One region of the Pseudomonas sp. YA1 genome, then DNA from elsewhere that is predicted to be linked to it. Evidence: riboswitches for the same ligand, from Rfam matches in the RefSeq annotation. Region 1 holds a riboswitch; the other holds the start of a gene.
What was found. A riboswitch is a leader RNA that binds a small molecule or an ion and turns the genes downstream of it on or off. The one in region 1 is predicted to bind cobalamin.

Region 1 (7,426 bases):
GTCGATGCTCGGCGCGGTACAGCGAAGAGTCGGCGAAGCCTTCGGCGGCCAGCACCTCGCCGACCAGGATCAGCGCGGTGCGACGGAAATTCCTGGCGGCGACCTTGGGCAGGATGTCGCCGAGGCTGCCGCGAACCTGTTCCTGGTCGGGCCAACTGGCCCGGTGGATCACCGCGACCGGGCAGTCGGCGCCGTAGTGCGGCAGCAGTTCCTCGACGATCTTCGCCAGGTGGGCGACGCCCAGGTGGATCGCCAGGGTCGCCCGGTGCCGCGCCAGGTCGCCCAGGCTCTCGCCTTCCGGCATCTTCGTGCGTGCGGCGTAGCGGGTCAGGATCAGCGTCTGGGACACTTCGGGCAGGGTCAGCTCGCAGCCGAGCAGGGCGGCACAGGCGGCGGTGGCGGTGACTCCGGGGACGATCTCATAGGGGATGCCGAGTTCGCGCAGGTGGCGGATCTGCTCGCCGATGGCGCCGTACAGGGAGGGATCGCCGGAATGCACGCGGGCTACGTCGAGGCCGCGGCGATGGGCTTGCGCAAGTAGCTCGACGATCTGTTCGAGGTCCAGCTCGGCGGTGTTCACCACCTGGTCGGCCTGGTGCCCCTCGAGCAGCGCTTGCGGAACCAGCGAGCCGGCGTAGAGGATCACCGGGCACTGGCGGATCAGGCGCTGCCCCTTGACGGTGATCAGGTCGGGGTCGCCGGGACCGGCGCCGATGAAATAGACGGTCATGGGAGTTCTCGATCGGTGAGAAGACGTGCCAGGGCGATGCTCGCCCGGTCGTCGCTGCGTTTCGCCCCGAGCAGATCGGCGCGACCGCCGCCCAGGCGTTCGGCCAGGGCCAGGGCGGCGGCCTCGGCGACGCTGGAGCAGCCGGTTTCGCGCAGCGCGACGGCGGAGGGGCTGAGCAGGCGCGGCTCGTAGTCGTGCAGGACGGCGGGTGCGAGGAAATGCACGGGGCGTTCGAGCAGCGTGGCCAGTTGCCGCAGGCCGGGTTCGTCGCGTTTGCCGTCGATGCTGGCGAGGGCGTCCAGCTCGGCCAGGCTGCGCCCGTGTTCGCCCAGCGTTCGCTCCAGCAGCGCGCGCAGATGCTCGGCGCTACAGCCTCGGCGGCAGCCGATGCCGGCGATCAGCAGGCTGGGGATGGGCAGGGGCATGCGCGCACCGGAGGAGATGGAAGGAGAGACACTATGGACCCGCGACCGGCAAGGGTCGCGGGTGGCAGGCGGTCAGGCGTCGACGCCGCCCCGGTTGCGCCGGAACAGCCAGGCAGCGGCCAGGCCGAGGGCGGCCCATAACAGCGCATTGCTGACCAGCGAGGCGACCACGAAACGCTGGGCCAGGGCTTCCGGCGCCAGGCTGGCATGGACCTCGGGCTGCGGCGCGCCGAACAGGTGCGGCAGCGCCAGCAGGACGGCGCCGACCAGCTTCAGCGGCCAGTTGCCGCCGAACACCAGCAGGGCCAGGCCCACCGCGGTGGCGGCGGCAGTGGCGATCCACCAGTACTGGCGTTGCACCAGGTCGGCCGCGGCGGTACCCGGCAGCTCCGGCGGCAGGCCCAGCGACGGCGCAAGGCAGAACACCGCGTAGCCGGCCAGGCCCCAGAGCAGGCCCTGCCAGGTCTGGCCCGGCGCGCGCAGGGTGAAGAGGCCGGCGAGCATCAGGGCGAAGCCGACCGCCACCACCAGGTTGCCGCCGGTGGTGGAGAGGGTACGCTGCCAGCCGTCTTCCGGCTCCCAGGCCTCCTCGTCGTGGACATGGGCGGCGACGCCGGGGGCGTGTTCGTGGGGCTGGGCCGCGACCGGCTCGCTCTTCTCGTAGGTCTCCGCCTCGAGGATCAGCGGGGTGACCCAGAGAATCTGCAGCAGGGTCAGCAGCAGGGCGGCGAGCAGGCCGGCGAAGCCGGCGGTCTGGGCGATACGCTTGATCATCCTGGTTCCCTCGCGACTCAGTGGCAGGGGAAGCCGGAGCTGTGCCGGGTATCGTGGGCGGCGTTGTGTACCGCGTCGATGTGCGAGAAACCGGCGAAATAGACCAGCAGCGCACCGAGCAGGCCGGCGCCGATGGCCAGGCTCAGTCGCTTCGACAGGGAGGTGGTGGAGCTGGCGTGCGCCAGGGTGCTGCTGGACATGGTGCGTTCCCTCTGGATTGGCATGGGCGTGGCAGAGGAGTACGCACGAGGAACGGGCCCGGACGGCCCGCTTCACGCTTGCGCCCGCCCACCGCGGGTGAATCAAACGAAAGGTTCCAGGCCGGTCTCCGGGCTCGCGCGCGATGCGCTTACCGTTGCGGGGGCAGCGCCGGACTGGCTCGGAGAGCGTCACCGGCTTCCCGTTTCACCTCGTGCGCGCCGGCACGAGACACCTGGGACAACCCGCCTAGGACAGCATGAAGGACCGCCGGGCGTCAACCGGCCCGATTGACCCTGGCCCGCGCACTGCGTAGCCTTGCCGGTTCGAGGTTCCTCGCCGGCGACGGCGGGGCTAAGAGGGAACGCGGTCGATGCCGCGGCTGCCCCCGCAACTGTGAACGGCGATCGTTCCCCAATGCCACTGCGTGACGCGGGAAGGCGGGGAACCGGCGGAGACGCCAGACCGTGAGCCAGGAGACCTGCCTCGTCGATCCCGTGGCGCGATGCCCGGGGACAAGACTTCCATACAACCGGGCGGGGTGATCCGGTGGCGAATCCGTTGCGCGGCCCCTGCGTCCGCGCCACTCGTCCGCATGCCCGCCGAGCTGAACAAGGGCTGCCCATGAAAACCCTGGCGAAACTCCCCGTCACCATCGTCACCGGCTTCCTCGGCGCCGGCAAGACCACCTTGCTCCGGCACATGCTGGACAACGCCGAAGGCCGGCGCATCGCGGTGATCGTCAACGAGTTCGGCGAACTCGGCATCGACGGCGAGATCCTCAAGCAATGTTCCATCGGTTGCAGCGAAGAAGAGGCGCAGGGCCGCGTTTTCGAGCTGGCCAACGGTTGCCTGTGCTGCACCGTGCAGGAAGAGTTCTTCCCGGTGATGCGCGAGCTGGTGGCGCGCCGCGGCGACCTTGACCAGATCCTCATCGAGACCAGCGGCCTGGCCCTGCCCAAGCCGCTGGTGCAGGCTTTCCAGTGGCCGGAAATCCGCAACGCCTGCACGGTCGACGCGGTGATCACCGTGGTCGACAGCCCGGCGGTGGCGGCCGGCACCTTCGCCGCCCATCCCGAGCAGGTGGACCAGCAACGCCGCCAGGACCCCAACCTCGACCATGAATCACCGTTGCACGAACTGTTCGAGGACCAGTTGGCCAGCGCCGACCTGGTGATCCTGAACAAGGCCGACCAGCTCGACGCCGAGGCCCTGGTGCGGGTCCGCGCGGAGATCGCCAGGGAGCTGCCGGCGGCGGTGAAGATCGTCGAGGCGAGCCGGGGCGAGCTGCCGCTCCCGGTCTTGCTGGGACTCAACGCCGAGGCCGAGCTGCACATCGACGGCCGGCCGACCCACCACGACCACGAAGGCCACGAGGACCACGACCACGACGAGTTCGACTCCTTCCACGTCGATCTCCCCGAGGTGGAGGAATCTGCGCTGCTCGAGGCCCTCGGCGAACTGGTGGAGCGTCACGACATACTTCGCATCAAGGGGTTCGCCGCCATTCCGGGCAAGCCCATGCGCCTGTTGGTGCAGGGCGTCGGCAAGCGCTTCGACAGGCATTTCGACCGCAAGTGGCTGGCCGACGAAGCCCGCAGCACCCGGCTGGTGGTGATCGGCCAGGAGCTGGACCAGGCCGCCATCGCCAACCAGCTGCGCACAGCGCTTGCCTGATCCGTGATCCCCGGCCGGGGCCGGCGATGGCGATTCGCCGGCCCCAGCTTCTTGCGTCCTACCGGTAGAACGTCCATGCACCTGTTGCGCACCCAACCTGGCGGCTTCGTTCCCGACGACGGCATCGCCCACCTGGCCCAGACTCCCGCCGAGCTGGTGATCCTCTGCAGCGGCGATTCGCACCTGGCATTGCTGGCCGAGGCCGCCCGTGCGCTGCCGGACGACTACCCGAGCCTGCGCCTGGCCAACCCCATGCAGTTGCAGAACCACGCCTCGGTGGACCTCTACGTCGACGAAGTGCTGCGGCACGCGCGGGTGATCCTGCTTTCGCTGCACGGCGGCATCGGCTACTGGCGCTACGGCGTGGAGCAACTGGTGGCGCTGGCCGAGCGCGGCGCGCTGCTGATCCCGGTGCCCGGCGACGACCGCCCCGACCCGGAGCTGAGCGCCCTCGGCAACCTGCCGGCGGAGCAGGCCGAGCGCTTCTGGCAATACTTGCGCCAGGGTGGCCTGGAGAACGCCGTGCAGTTCTACCGCTGCCTGGCCAGCCAGTGCCTCGGCCGCGACTACGCCTGGCGCGAACCGCAGGCGCTGCCGCGGGTGGCGCTGTTCCATCCACGGCATGCCGAGGCGACCCTGGAACACTGGCGTGCCGACTGGCAGGCCGGGCGTCCGGTGGTCGCGTTGCTGTTCTATCGCACCCACCTGCAGGCAGCCAACACCGCCTTCATCGCACGCTTCTGCGAACGCCTCGCGGCGCAGGGGCTCAACCCGTTGCCGATCGCGCTGGCCAGCCTCAAGGAAAGCACCTGCCTGGCGCAGGTGGAAGACTGGCTGGAGCGCAGCGACGCCGCGATGATCGTCAATACCACCGGTTTCGCCCAGTCCAATCCGGAGGCGCCCGAGTTGCGTCCGTTCCGTCGCGACGTGCCGGTGTTGCAGGCGATCTGCTCGCTGGACAACCGCCCGCTCTGGCTGGACAACCCGCAAGGCCTGGGGCCGCGCGACCTGGCCATGCACGTGGCGCTGCCGGAGCTGGACGGACGCATCGTCACCCGGCCGATCAGTTTCAAGGGCCTGGCCTGGCGCAGCGAACGCAGCGAGAGCGACGTGGTCTGCTACCTCGCCGACGACGAGCGCATGGATTTCGTCGCCGAACTGGCGCGGCGCTGGGCCGAGCTGGCGCGCAAGCCAAACGCGGAAAAACGGGTGGCGCTGGTGCTGGCCAACTACCCGACCCGCGATGGCCGGATCGGCAACGGCGTTGGCCTGGACACCCCGGCGGCGGCGCTGAACATCCTTCGTGCCCTGCGCCAGCAGGGCTACCCGGTCGACGGACTGCCCGCCAGCGGAACCGAGCTGATCCGCCAGTTGCTCGGCGGCGTCAGCAACGACCTGGAGCATCTCGACCTGCGGCCCTGCGCCCAGAGCCTGGCGCTGGACGACTACCTGGCCTGCTTCGCACGCCTGCCGGAGCGCAATCGCCAGGCGGTGCTGGCGCGCTGGGGCGAACCGCAACAGGACCCGATGTTCCGCGACGGGCGGATGATGGTCGCCGGCCTGCGCTATGGCCTGACCTTCGTCGGCATCCAGCCGGCGCGCGGCTATCAGCTCGATCCGGCGGCGGTCTACCACGATCCCGACCTGGTGCCGCCGCACGGCTACCTGGCGTTCTACTTCTGGCTGCGCCACGCCTACCGCGCCGATGCCCTGCTGCACGTCGGCAAGCACGGCAACCTGGAATGGCTGCCGGGCAAGGGAGTCGGCCTGTCCGCCGAATGCTGGCCGGACGCGTTGCTCGGTCCGCTGCCGAACATCTATCCGTTCATCGTCAACGATCCGGGGGAGGGCGCCCAGGCCAAGCGCCGCACCCAGGCGGTGATCATCGACCACCTGATGCCGCCGCTGACCCGCGCCGAGAGCTACGGCCCGTTGCGCGACCTGGAGCGCCTGGCCGACGAGTTCTACGATGCCTCGCTGCTCGACCCGCGCCGCGCCGAACAGTTGCGCGGCGAGATTCTCGTCCTCCTGCGCGACAACCGTCTCGACCGCGAGATCGGCTTGCAGCTCAGCGACGATCCGGACAGCTGGCTGCCGCAGCTGGACGCCTATCTCTGCGACCTGAAGGAGTCGCAGATCCGCGACGGCCTGCATGTGTTCGGCGAATCGCCGAGCGGGCGATTGCGCCTGGATACCCTGCTGGCGCTGCTGCGGGTTCCGCGCGGCGATGGCAAGGGCGCCAACGCCGGATTGCTGAAGAGCCTGGCGGACGACCTTGGCCTGGGCTTCGATCCGCTGGCCTGCGACATGGGCGAGGCCTGGCAGGGCGCGCGGCCGGCCTGCCTGGAAGAGCGGGGCGGGGAGCCCTGGCGTACTCTCGGGGATACCCGCGAACGCCTGGAATTGCTGGCGTTGCACTGGATAGAACGCTGCCTGGGCGGCGAATCGCCGCCTGCCACCTGGCGTGCCAGCGGCGAGGTGTTGCGCGGCTTGTGCGAACAGGTGGCACCGACCCTGGACGCCTGTGGCGCGGCCGAGATCGACGGGCTGCTGGCAGCCCTCGAAGGGCGCTTCGTACCGGCCGGTCCGAGCGGCGCGCCGAGTCGCGGGCGACTCGACGTGCTGCCCACCGGACGCAACTTCTTCTCGGTGGACGTGCGCAACCTGCCGACCCCGACCGCCTGGCGCATCGGCTTCCAGTCGGCCAACCTGCTGCTCGAGCGCCACCTGCAGGAACATGGCGATCACCTGCGCCAGCTCGGCCTCTCGGTGTGGGGCACGGCGACCATGCGCACCGGCGGCGACGACATCGCCCAGGCCCTGGCCCTGCTCGGCGTGCGACCGGTCTGGCAGGCCGGCAGCCAGCGCGTCGCCGATTTCGAGATCCTCCCGCTCTCCCTGCTGGACCGCCCACGGGTCGACGTGACGCTGCGGGTCTCCGGGTTCTTCCGCGACGCCTTCGCCAACCTGATCCGCCTGTTCGATGCGGCGGTGCAGGCGGTCGCCGAGCTGGACGAGGCGGAGGAGTTGAACCCGCTGGCCGCTCGCGTACGCCTGGAACGCCAGCGCCTCGAGGCGCAGGGTACGGCGCCGGCGGAGGCGCGCCGGCAGGCCGGCTGGCGGATCTTCGGCGCCAAGCCGGGTGCCTACGGCGCCGGCGTGCAGGGCGCAATCGAAGAGCGGCTGTGGGAGACCCGCGCCGACCTTGCCGAGGTCTACCTGAACTGGGGCGGCTACGCCTACGGTGCCGCCGACGACGGCACGCCGGCGCGGGAACGCTTCGCCCAGCGCCTGGAACGCCTGCAGGCGGTGCTGCACAACCAGGACAACCGCGAGCACGACCTGCTCGATTCCAACGACTACTACCAGTTCCAGGGCGGCATGCTGGCGGCGGTGGAAACCCTGCGCGGCGCGCCGGTGGCCAGTTACCATGGCGACCACAGCCAGCCGGACAACCCGCGCATCCGCACGCTCAAGGAAGAACTCAACCGGGTGGTGCGGGCGCGGGCGGTGAATCCGAAGTGGATCGCCGGGATGAAGCGCCACGGCTACAAGGGTGCCTTCGAACTGGCGGCGACGGTGGACTACCTGTGCGCCTTCGATGCCACCAGCGAGCTGATCG
Region 2 (7,426 bases), on a different contig from region 1:
CTCTATGGCCAGGCATCGCTGCCCTTCCTCCTGCTGATGGCGCTCTGGCTGGCGTTCTGCACCGCCGGCGCGTCGCTGCTGCACAATCATGCGTCCTACGGTTTCGTCCTGGCCGGCTACACCGCGGCGATCGTCGCCCTGCCGGCCAGCGCCGATCCGGCGACGGTGTTCGACCAGGCGGTGGCCCGCTGCTCGGAGATCGGCCTGGGCATCCTCTGCGCGGCGCTGGTGAATGTGCTGCTCTGGCCGCGGCGCCTGGAACGCCAGTTGGCGAACCAGGGCAAGGCGGCCTGGGAGGCCGGCTTGCAGGCGGCCGCGGCGGAGCTGCGCGGCGCCGACGAACGCGGCGAGCTGCTCGCGGCGCTGGGGCGGATCGCCGCGGCGGACGCCCAGCGCGACCACGCCTGGTTCGAGGGTGCGCTCGGCCGCGCCCGTTCCCAGGCCTTGCGCGTGCTAGGCCTCGACCTGCTCGGTCTGCTGCGCGCGGCGCGCAAGGTGGCTCGCGAGCGGAGGCTGCTCGATCCGGCCAGCGCGCACGCCTTGCAGCCCTGGCTGGAAGAACTCGAGGCACTGTTGCGCGAGGGCCGCCAGGCCGAGTTCGAGGCCTGCCGGCAGCGCTTGCGCCTGGCGCTGGACGCGGCGCACGGACAGTTGCACCTGTGCCTGGTCTGCCTCGAACGCCTGCTCGGCGAGGCGGGGGCGGCCGGGCGCAGCGTCGAGGCGCTGGTCTATGGCGCGCCCACCCGCCAGGCGCCGGGCGCCATCGCCTGGCACCGGGACATCGAGCGCGGCGTGCTGTTCGGCCTGCGCAGCGCCCTGGCGTTCCTCTGCGTAGCCGCGTTCTGGCTGGCCAGCGCCTGGCCGAGCGGGTTGGGCGCGGTGTCGATCACCGGGGTGGTGCTGAGTCTCTTCGCCAGCCGCGACAACCCGGCCCAGGCCGGCCTGAACTTCCTTCGCGGGATTCTCCTGTCGATCCCGCTGGCCGGCTTCGTCGCACTGTTCTACCTGCCCGGCGTGGACGGCTTCCCGCTGCTCTGCCTGGGCCTGGGCGTACCGCTGTTCTTCGCTGCGCTGTGCGTGAACCGGGCGAGCCTGGCCGGGATCGCTTCGCCGTTCTGCATCTTCTTCGTGAAGAACGTCGCGCCGAGCAACAGCATGAGCTACGACCTCGCGCACTTCCTCAACAACGCCCTGTCGACGGTGCTCGGGGTGGCCTTCGCCGTGCTGGTGTTCAACCTGGTCAGCCTGCGACCGGGCGAACGCCATTACCGGCGCATGCTGCAGGCCACCCTCGGCGACCTGGCGCGGCTCACCCTGCGCTCGCCGGCGCAGGCCGAGGCCTGGTTCGGCGGGCGCACCGCGGATCGCCTGATCCGCCTGGCGCAGCGCTACGACCGTTTGCCGGAGGGGCGCCGCCAGCCCTGGTCGGACGGCCTGATGGGACTCGACTTCGGCGACGAGCTGCTCTACCTGCGGCAGTGCCTGGAGGAGGTCCCGGCGTCCCTGGCGCAGGCCCGCGACCGCTACCTGCGGCGCCTGCGCCTGGTGCTGCTGGGCGATGGCCCGCGGGCCGAGCGTGAACACGCCCTCGACCCGCCGACCGCGCGCCTGCTCAAGGCCCTGGCCGCCAGCCCGCTGGCCGGCAGCGAACGCGGCGAGCTGGCCGGCGCCGCGCTGGTGCAGTTGCAGGCCACCTGGCGGCAGTGGTGCCGCAGCCATGCTCCGGCCGGGACGGCGCTGCGCGTGGACCCGCTCCCCGGAGCCGGGCGCTAGTTCTGCGGTGGCCGGCCACATTGACCGCGCAAGCCCCGAACCACTAAGCTGCGCGCCTTGCGACAGGTGCCCCGCAAGGGGTGAAACAGGGAAGCTGGTGCGTTCCGTCGGAACCAGGCCAGCGCTGCCCCCGCAACGGTAGGCGAATCAGACAGCTGCTCGATGACCACTGTGCTCCGGCATGGGAAGGCGCGGCTGGAAGCGTCCAGCGCTTCGCTCGCGAGCCCGGAGACCGGCCTGACGCACCCACGGCATCGCGGAGGGCGCTGTCGGACGTCTCCTGCCGTCGCTTCGTCCTCCGTCTGCCTCAACCCAGGTCGCGCGGGTGAGAGCGACGGAGCAGCGCAGAGCATGAACAGAGTTTTCCTGACCCCGGCAGCCGTGGCGCTGTGCGGCGCGTCTTCCCTGAGCCTGGCCGAACCGGTCAGCCTTGCCGACCAGGTGGTGACCGCCACCCGTACCGCCCAGACCGCTTCCCAGAGCCTGGCGGCGGTGAGCGTCATCGACCGCGAGGATATCGAGCGCAGCCAGGCGCGCAGCGTGCCGGAGCTGTTGCGCCAGGTACCCGGCGTGTCGCTGGCGAACAACGGCGGTTTCGGCAAGAACACCACGCTGTTCCTGCGCGGCACCGAGTCCGACCATGTGCTGGTGCTGATCGACGGCATCAAGGTCGGCTCGGCCAGCGCCGGCCTCACCGCGTTCCAGGACTTGCCGGTGGAGCTGATCGAGCGCATCGAGGTGGTCCGCGGGCCGCGTTCCAGCCTGTACGGCTCGGAGGCCATCGGCGGGGTGATCCAGATCTTCACCCGGCGCGGCGACGGCCAGGGCGCCAAGCCGTTCTTCTCCGCCGGCTACGGCACCCATCAGACCCTGGAGGGTAGCGCCGGGGTCAGCGGCGGCGCTGGCAACGGCTGGTACAGCCTCGGGGTGAGCAGTTTCGATACGGCGGGGATCAATACCAAGCGCGCCGGTACTGCGGGCTATGAGCCAGACCGCGACGGCTACCGCAACCTGTCCGGCAACCTGCGCGGCGGCTATCGCTTCGACAATGGCCTGGAACTCGACGGCACCCTGCTCAGGGCCAAGTCGCACAACGACTATGACCAGGTCTTCGGCAACTCCGGTTTCAATGCCAACGCCGACGGCGAGCAGAACCTGGTCGGCGGCCGTGCCCGCTTCACTCCGTTCGATCCCTGGCTGGTGACCCTCCAGGCCGGGCGCAGCGAGGACAAGGCCGATGCCTATCAGGATGGCCGTTTCTACTCGCGCTTCGATACCCGTCGCGACAGCCTGTCCTGGCAGAACGACCTGACCCTGGCCGAAGGCCATGTGCTGACCCTCGGCTACGACTGGCAGAAGGACGAGATCAGCAGCAGCGAAGCCTTCAGCGTCGACTCGCGGCTGAACAAAGGCTGGTTCGCCCAGTACCTCGGCCGGTACGGTCGCCAGGATTGGCAACTGAGCCTGCGCCGCGACGACAACCAGCAGTTCGGCGTGCACGATACCGGCAGCGCCGCCTGGGGCTACGCGCTGAGCGACGCGCTGCGCTTCACCGTCAGCTACGGCACGGCGTTCAAGGCGCCGACCTTCAACGAACTCTACTACCCCGACTACGGCAATCCCGACCTGGACGCCGAGACTTCGCGCAGCCTGGAAGTCGGGCTGAGCGGTACGCATGGCTGGGGGCACTGGGCGGTGAATGCCTTCCGTACCAACGTCGACGACCTGATCGGCAACGATCCGCGTCCGGCGCCGGGGCGCCCCTGGGGGCAGCCGAACAACATCGACGAAGCGCGCATCCGTGGCGTCGAACTGGTCCTCGGCAGTCAGTGGCTGGGCTGGGACTGGAACGCCAACGCGACCTTCCTCGACCCGCAAAACCGTTCCGGCGGCGTCAACGACGGCAACGAGCTGCCGCGCCGGGCGCGGCGGATGTTCAACCTGGAACTGGACCGGCGCTTCGAGCGTCTTTCGCTGGGCGCCAGCGTGCACGCCGAAGGCCGACGCTATGATGACCCGGCCAACGAGGTGCGCCTGGGCGGCTACGCCACCCTCGACCTGCGCAGCGAGTACCGGCTGAACGACGAATGGCGCCTGCAGGGCCGGATCGCCAACCTGTTCGGTGCCGACTACGAAACCGCGTATGGCTACAACCAGCCTGGCCAGGCGGTCTACCTCAGCGTGCGCTACCAGGCCCTGTGAGGCCGGGTATTTCGAATGAACGAGGCGACGGCGCGGCCGCGTCGCCGCAAGGAGTGATCGACGATGAACGAATCCCCCGAGAAGGACCAGCGCCACCGCGAGCGGATGGAGCGCAAGAAGGCCGTGGTCGACGAGAAGATCGCCCAGGCCCGCGACGAACGCGGCGTGCTCCTGGTGCATAGCGGCAACGGCAAGGGCAAGAGCAGCTCGGCCTTCGGCATGGTCGCGCGGGCCCTGGGCCATGGCATGAAGGTCGGTGTCGTGCAGTTCATCAAGGGCGCCGCCAGCACCGGCGAGGAAGCCTTCTTCCGGCGTTTCCCCGAGGAAGTCAGCTATCACGTAATGGGCGAGGGCTTCACCTGGGAGACCCAGGACCGCCAGCGCGACATCGCCAAGGCCGAAGCGGCCTGGAAGGTCGCCGCGCAATTGCTGGCCGACCCGGACGTTGGCCTGGTGGTGCTGGACGAACTGAACATCGCCCTCAAGCACGGCTACCTGGAACTGGACAGGGTCCTCGCCGACATCCAGGCGCGCCCGGCCATGCAGCATGTGGTGGTGACCGGTCGCGGCGCGCAGCCGGGGATGATCGAGGTCGCCGACACGGTGACCGAGATGAGCCTGGTCAAGCACGCGTTCAAGGCCGGGATCAAGGCGCAGAAAGGAGTGGAGTTCTGATGCCGGCGCCATGCGCGGAGACGCTTCGCCCATGACCCAGGCACGCTGTCCGGCCCTGCTGATCGCCGCCCCGGCCTCCGGCCAGGGCAAGACCACCGTCACCGCCGCTCTGGCCCGCCTGCATGCGCGCCAGGGGCGACGGGTGCGGGTGTTCAAGTGCGGACCGGACTTCCTCGACCCGATGATTCTCGCTCGCGCCTCCGGCGCGCCGGTCTACCAGCTCGACCTGTGGATGGTCGGCGAGGCCGAAGCGCGACGCCTGCTGGCGCGGGCCGCCGGCGAGGCCGACCTGATCCTCATCGAAGGGGTGATGGGCCTGTTCGATGGCAACCCCTCGGCGGCAGACCTGGCGCGGCGTTTCGGCGTGCCGGTGCTGGGGGTGATCAACGGCGCGGCGATGGCCCAGACCTTCGGCGCGCTGGCCTACGGACTGGCGCATTTCCAGCCGGACCTGCCGTTTTCCGGAGTGCTCGGCAACCGCGTCGGCAGCCAGCGCCACAGCGACATCCTGCGCGATTGCCTGCCGCCCGGCATGCGCTGGTTCGGCGGCCTGCCGCGCTCGGCCGAGTTCGAACTGCCGAGCCGCCACCTGGGCCTGGTCCAGGCCGAGGAACTGGCCGATCTCGATGTGCGCCTGGACGCCGCCGCCGACGCCTTGCTGGCCAGCGCCGAGACCGACCTGCCGGAGCCGGTGACCTTCGAGGTGCCCGCTCCGGCGCCGCTGCAACGCAGCCTGGAAGGCGTGCGCATCGGCGTGGCCCGCGACGCCTCGTTCGCCTTCCTCTACCAGGCCAATCTCGACCTGCTGCGCGAACTCGGCGCCGAACTGGTGTTCTTCTCGCCGCTGCAGGACCAGGCGTTGCCCGCCGTGGACAGCCTGTACCTGCCGGGCGGCTATCCCGAACTGCACCTGGGGCGCCTGCAGGGCAATCGCGCCATGGCCGAGGCGATCCGAGCCCACCATGCCGCCGGCAAGCCGCTGCTGGCCGAGTGCGGCGGCATGCTCTACCTGCTCGACTGCCTGGAAGACGCCGACGGCGAGCGCGGCGAACTGCTCGGCCTGCTGCCGGGCCGGGCGCGCCTGCAGAAGCGCCTGACCGCCCTGGCTTTGCAGGAGGTCGAGCTGCCGGAAGGGCGGCTGCGCGGGCATACCTTCCATCACTCGACCCTTGACTGCGCCGTCGAGCCTCTGGCCCGTGGCGTCTGCCCGAACGGCCGGAACACGGCGGAGGCGGTGTTCCGTCTTGGCCGGCTGACGGCTTCCTATATCCATTTCTACCTGCCTTCCAACCCGCAGGCCGCCGCCGCGTTGCTGGCGCCCGCGCGAGACGCCGACTGACATGTCCGATTCTTCCCACGCCTTCAGCGCCACGGAACGCGCCGCCGTCTACCGGGCCATCGCCGAGCGCCGCGACATGCGCCACTTCAGCGGCGGCAGCGTGGCGCCGGAGCTGCTCGCGCGGCTGCTGGAGGCCGCGCACCAGGCGCCCAGCGTCGGCCTGATGCAACCCTGGCGCTTCATCCGTATCACCGCGCCGGCGTTGCGCCGGGCCATCCACGGGCTGGTCGAGGACGAACGCGGACGCACCGCCGAAGCCCTCGGCGAGCGCTCCGACGAGTTCATGCGGCTCAAGGTAGAGGGCGTGCTGGATTGCGCCGAACTGCTGGTCGCCGCCCTGATGGACGACCGCGAGCACCATGTGTTCGGTCGCCGGACCCTGCCGCAGATGGACCTGGCGTCGCTCGCCTGCGCGATCCAGAACCTCTGGCTGGCCAGTCGCGCCGAGGGCCTGGGGATGGGCTGGGTATCGCTGTTCGATCCGGCCGCGCTGGGCGAGCTGCTCGGCCTGCCGCCCGGCAGCGAGGCGGTGGCGGTGCTCTGCCTGGGCCCGGTGGCGGAGTTCTACCCGGCGCCGATGCTGGCGCTGGAGGGTTGGAGCGAACCGCGTCCGCTGGCCGAGCTGGTCTACCAGAACCGTTGGGGCGAGCGAGCATGAGCGCACTGCTGGGTATCCTCGGCGTGGCGCTGGATGCGCGCTTCGGCGAGCCGCAGGGCTGGCACCCGCTGGTCGCCTTCGGCCGCCTGGCCGATCGCCTGGAGCGCCGTTTCAATCGCTCGCGCCTGGCCGGCGAGGGTGATCCCGGGGTCGGCTGGCGCAGCCACGGGGTGACCGCCTGGGGCCTCGCGGTACTGCCGCTGACCCTGCTGGCCTGGGCGCTCGCTGAACTTCCCTGCCTCGGCTGGCTGGTCCAGGCCCTGGCGCTGTACGCCGCGCTCGGCCTGCGCAGCCTCGGCGAGCACGCCGAACCGGTGGCGCTGGCCTTGCGCGCCGGCGACCTGGACGAGGCGCGGCGACGTGTCGGCTACCTGGTCAGCCGCGATACCCGCGAACTGGACCAGGCCGGGGTCGCCCGCGCGGCCACCGAATCGGTACTGGAGAACGGCAGCGACGCGGTCTACGCCGCGCTGTTCTGGTTCGCCGTGGCCGGCGCGCCGGGGGTGGTGCTGTATCGCCTGAGCAATACCCTGGACGCGATGTGGGGCTACCGCAACGCGCGCTTCGAGCGCTTCGGTTGGGCCGCGGCGAAGATCGACGACATCCTCAACTACCTGCCGGCGCGGCTGGTGGCGCTGACCTACGCGCTGCTCGGCGGCACCCGCCAGGCCCTGCGCTGCTGGCGCGAGCAGGCGCCGCAATGGGACAGCCCCAACGCCGGCCCGGTGATGGCCGCCGGCGCCGGTGCGCTGGGCGTGTCCCTGGGCGGCGCGGCGATC

Region 2: another riboswitch for cobalamin. It lies ahead of btuB (TonB-dependent vitamin B12 receptor); the one in region 1 lies ahead of AC4OR5_RS05105 (CbtB domain-containing protein).

What each region holds. Positions count from the first base shown of each region.
Region 1 covers NZ_JBZWBG010000003.1:169,373-176,798, forward strand. Annotated here, with positions in the region: gene cobM (precorrin-4 C(11)-methyltransferase) at 1-730, opposite strand, end outside; gene AC4OR5_RS05095 (cobalamin biosynthesis protein) at 727-1,155, opposite strand; gene AC4OR5_RS05100 (CbtA family protein) at 1,228-1,929, opposite strand; gene AC4OR5_RS05105 (CbtB domain-containing protein) at 1,947-2,129, opposite strand; cobalamin riboswitch at 2,232-2,381, opposite strand; cobalamin riboswitch at 2,440-2,630, shown strand; gene cobW (cobalamin biosynthesis protein CobW) at 2,752-3,804, shown strand; gene cobN (cobaltochelatase subunit CobN) at 3,880-7,426, shown strand, end outside.
Region 2 covers NZ_JBZWBG010000008.1:128,808-136,233, forward strand. Annotated here, with positions in the region: gene AC4OR5_RS13220 (FUSC family protein) at 1-1,773, shown strand, start outside; cobalamin riboswitch at 1,821-2,028, shown strand; gene btuB (TonB-dependent vitamin B12 receptor) at 2,125-3,975, shown strand; gene cobO (cob(I)yrinic acid a,c-diamide adenosyltransferase) at 4,039-4,650, shown strand; gene AC4OR5_RS13235 (cobyrinic acid a,c-diamide synthase CobB) at 4,682-5,989, shown strand; gene bluB (5,6-dimethylbenzimidazole synthase) at 5,991-6,647, shown strand; gene cbiB (adenosylcobinamide-phosphate synthase CbiB) at 6,644-7,426, shown strand, end outside.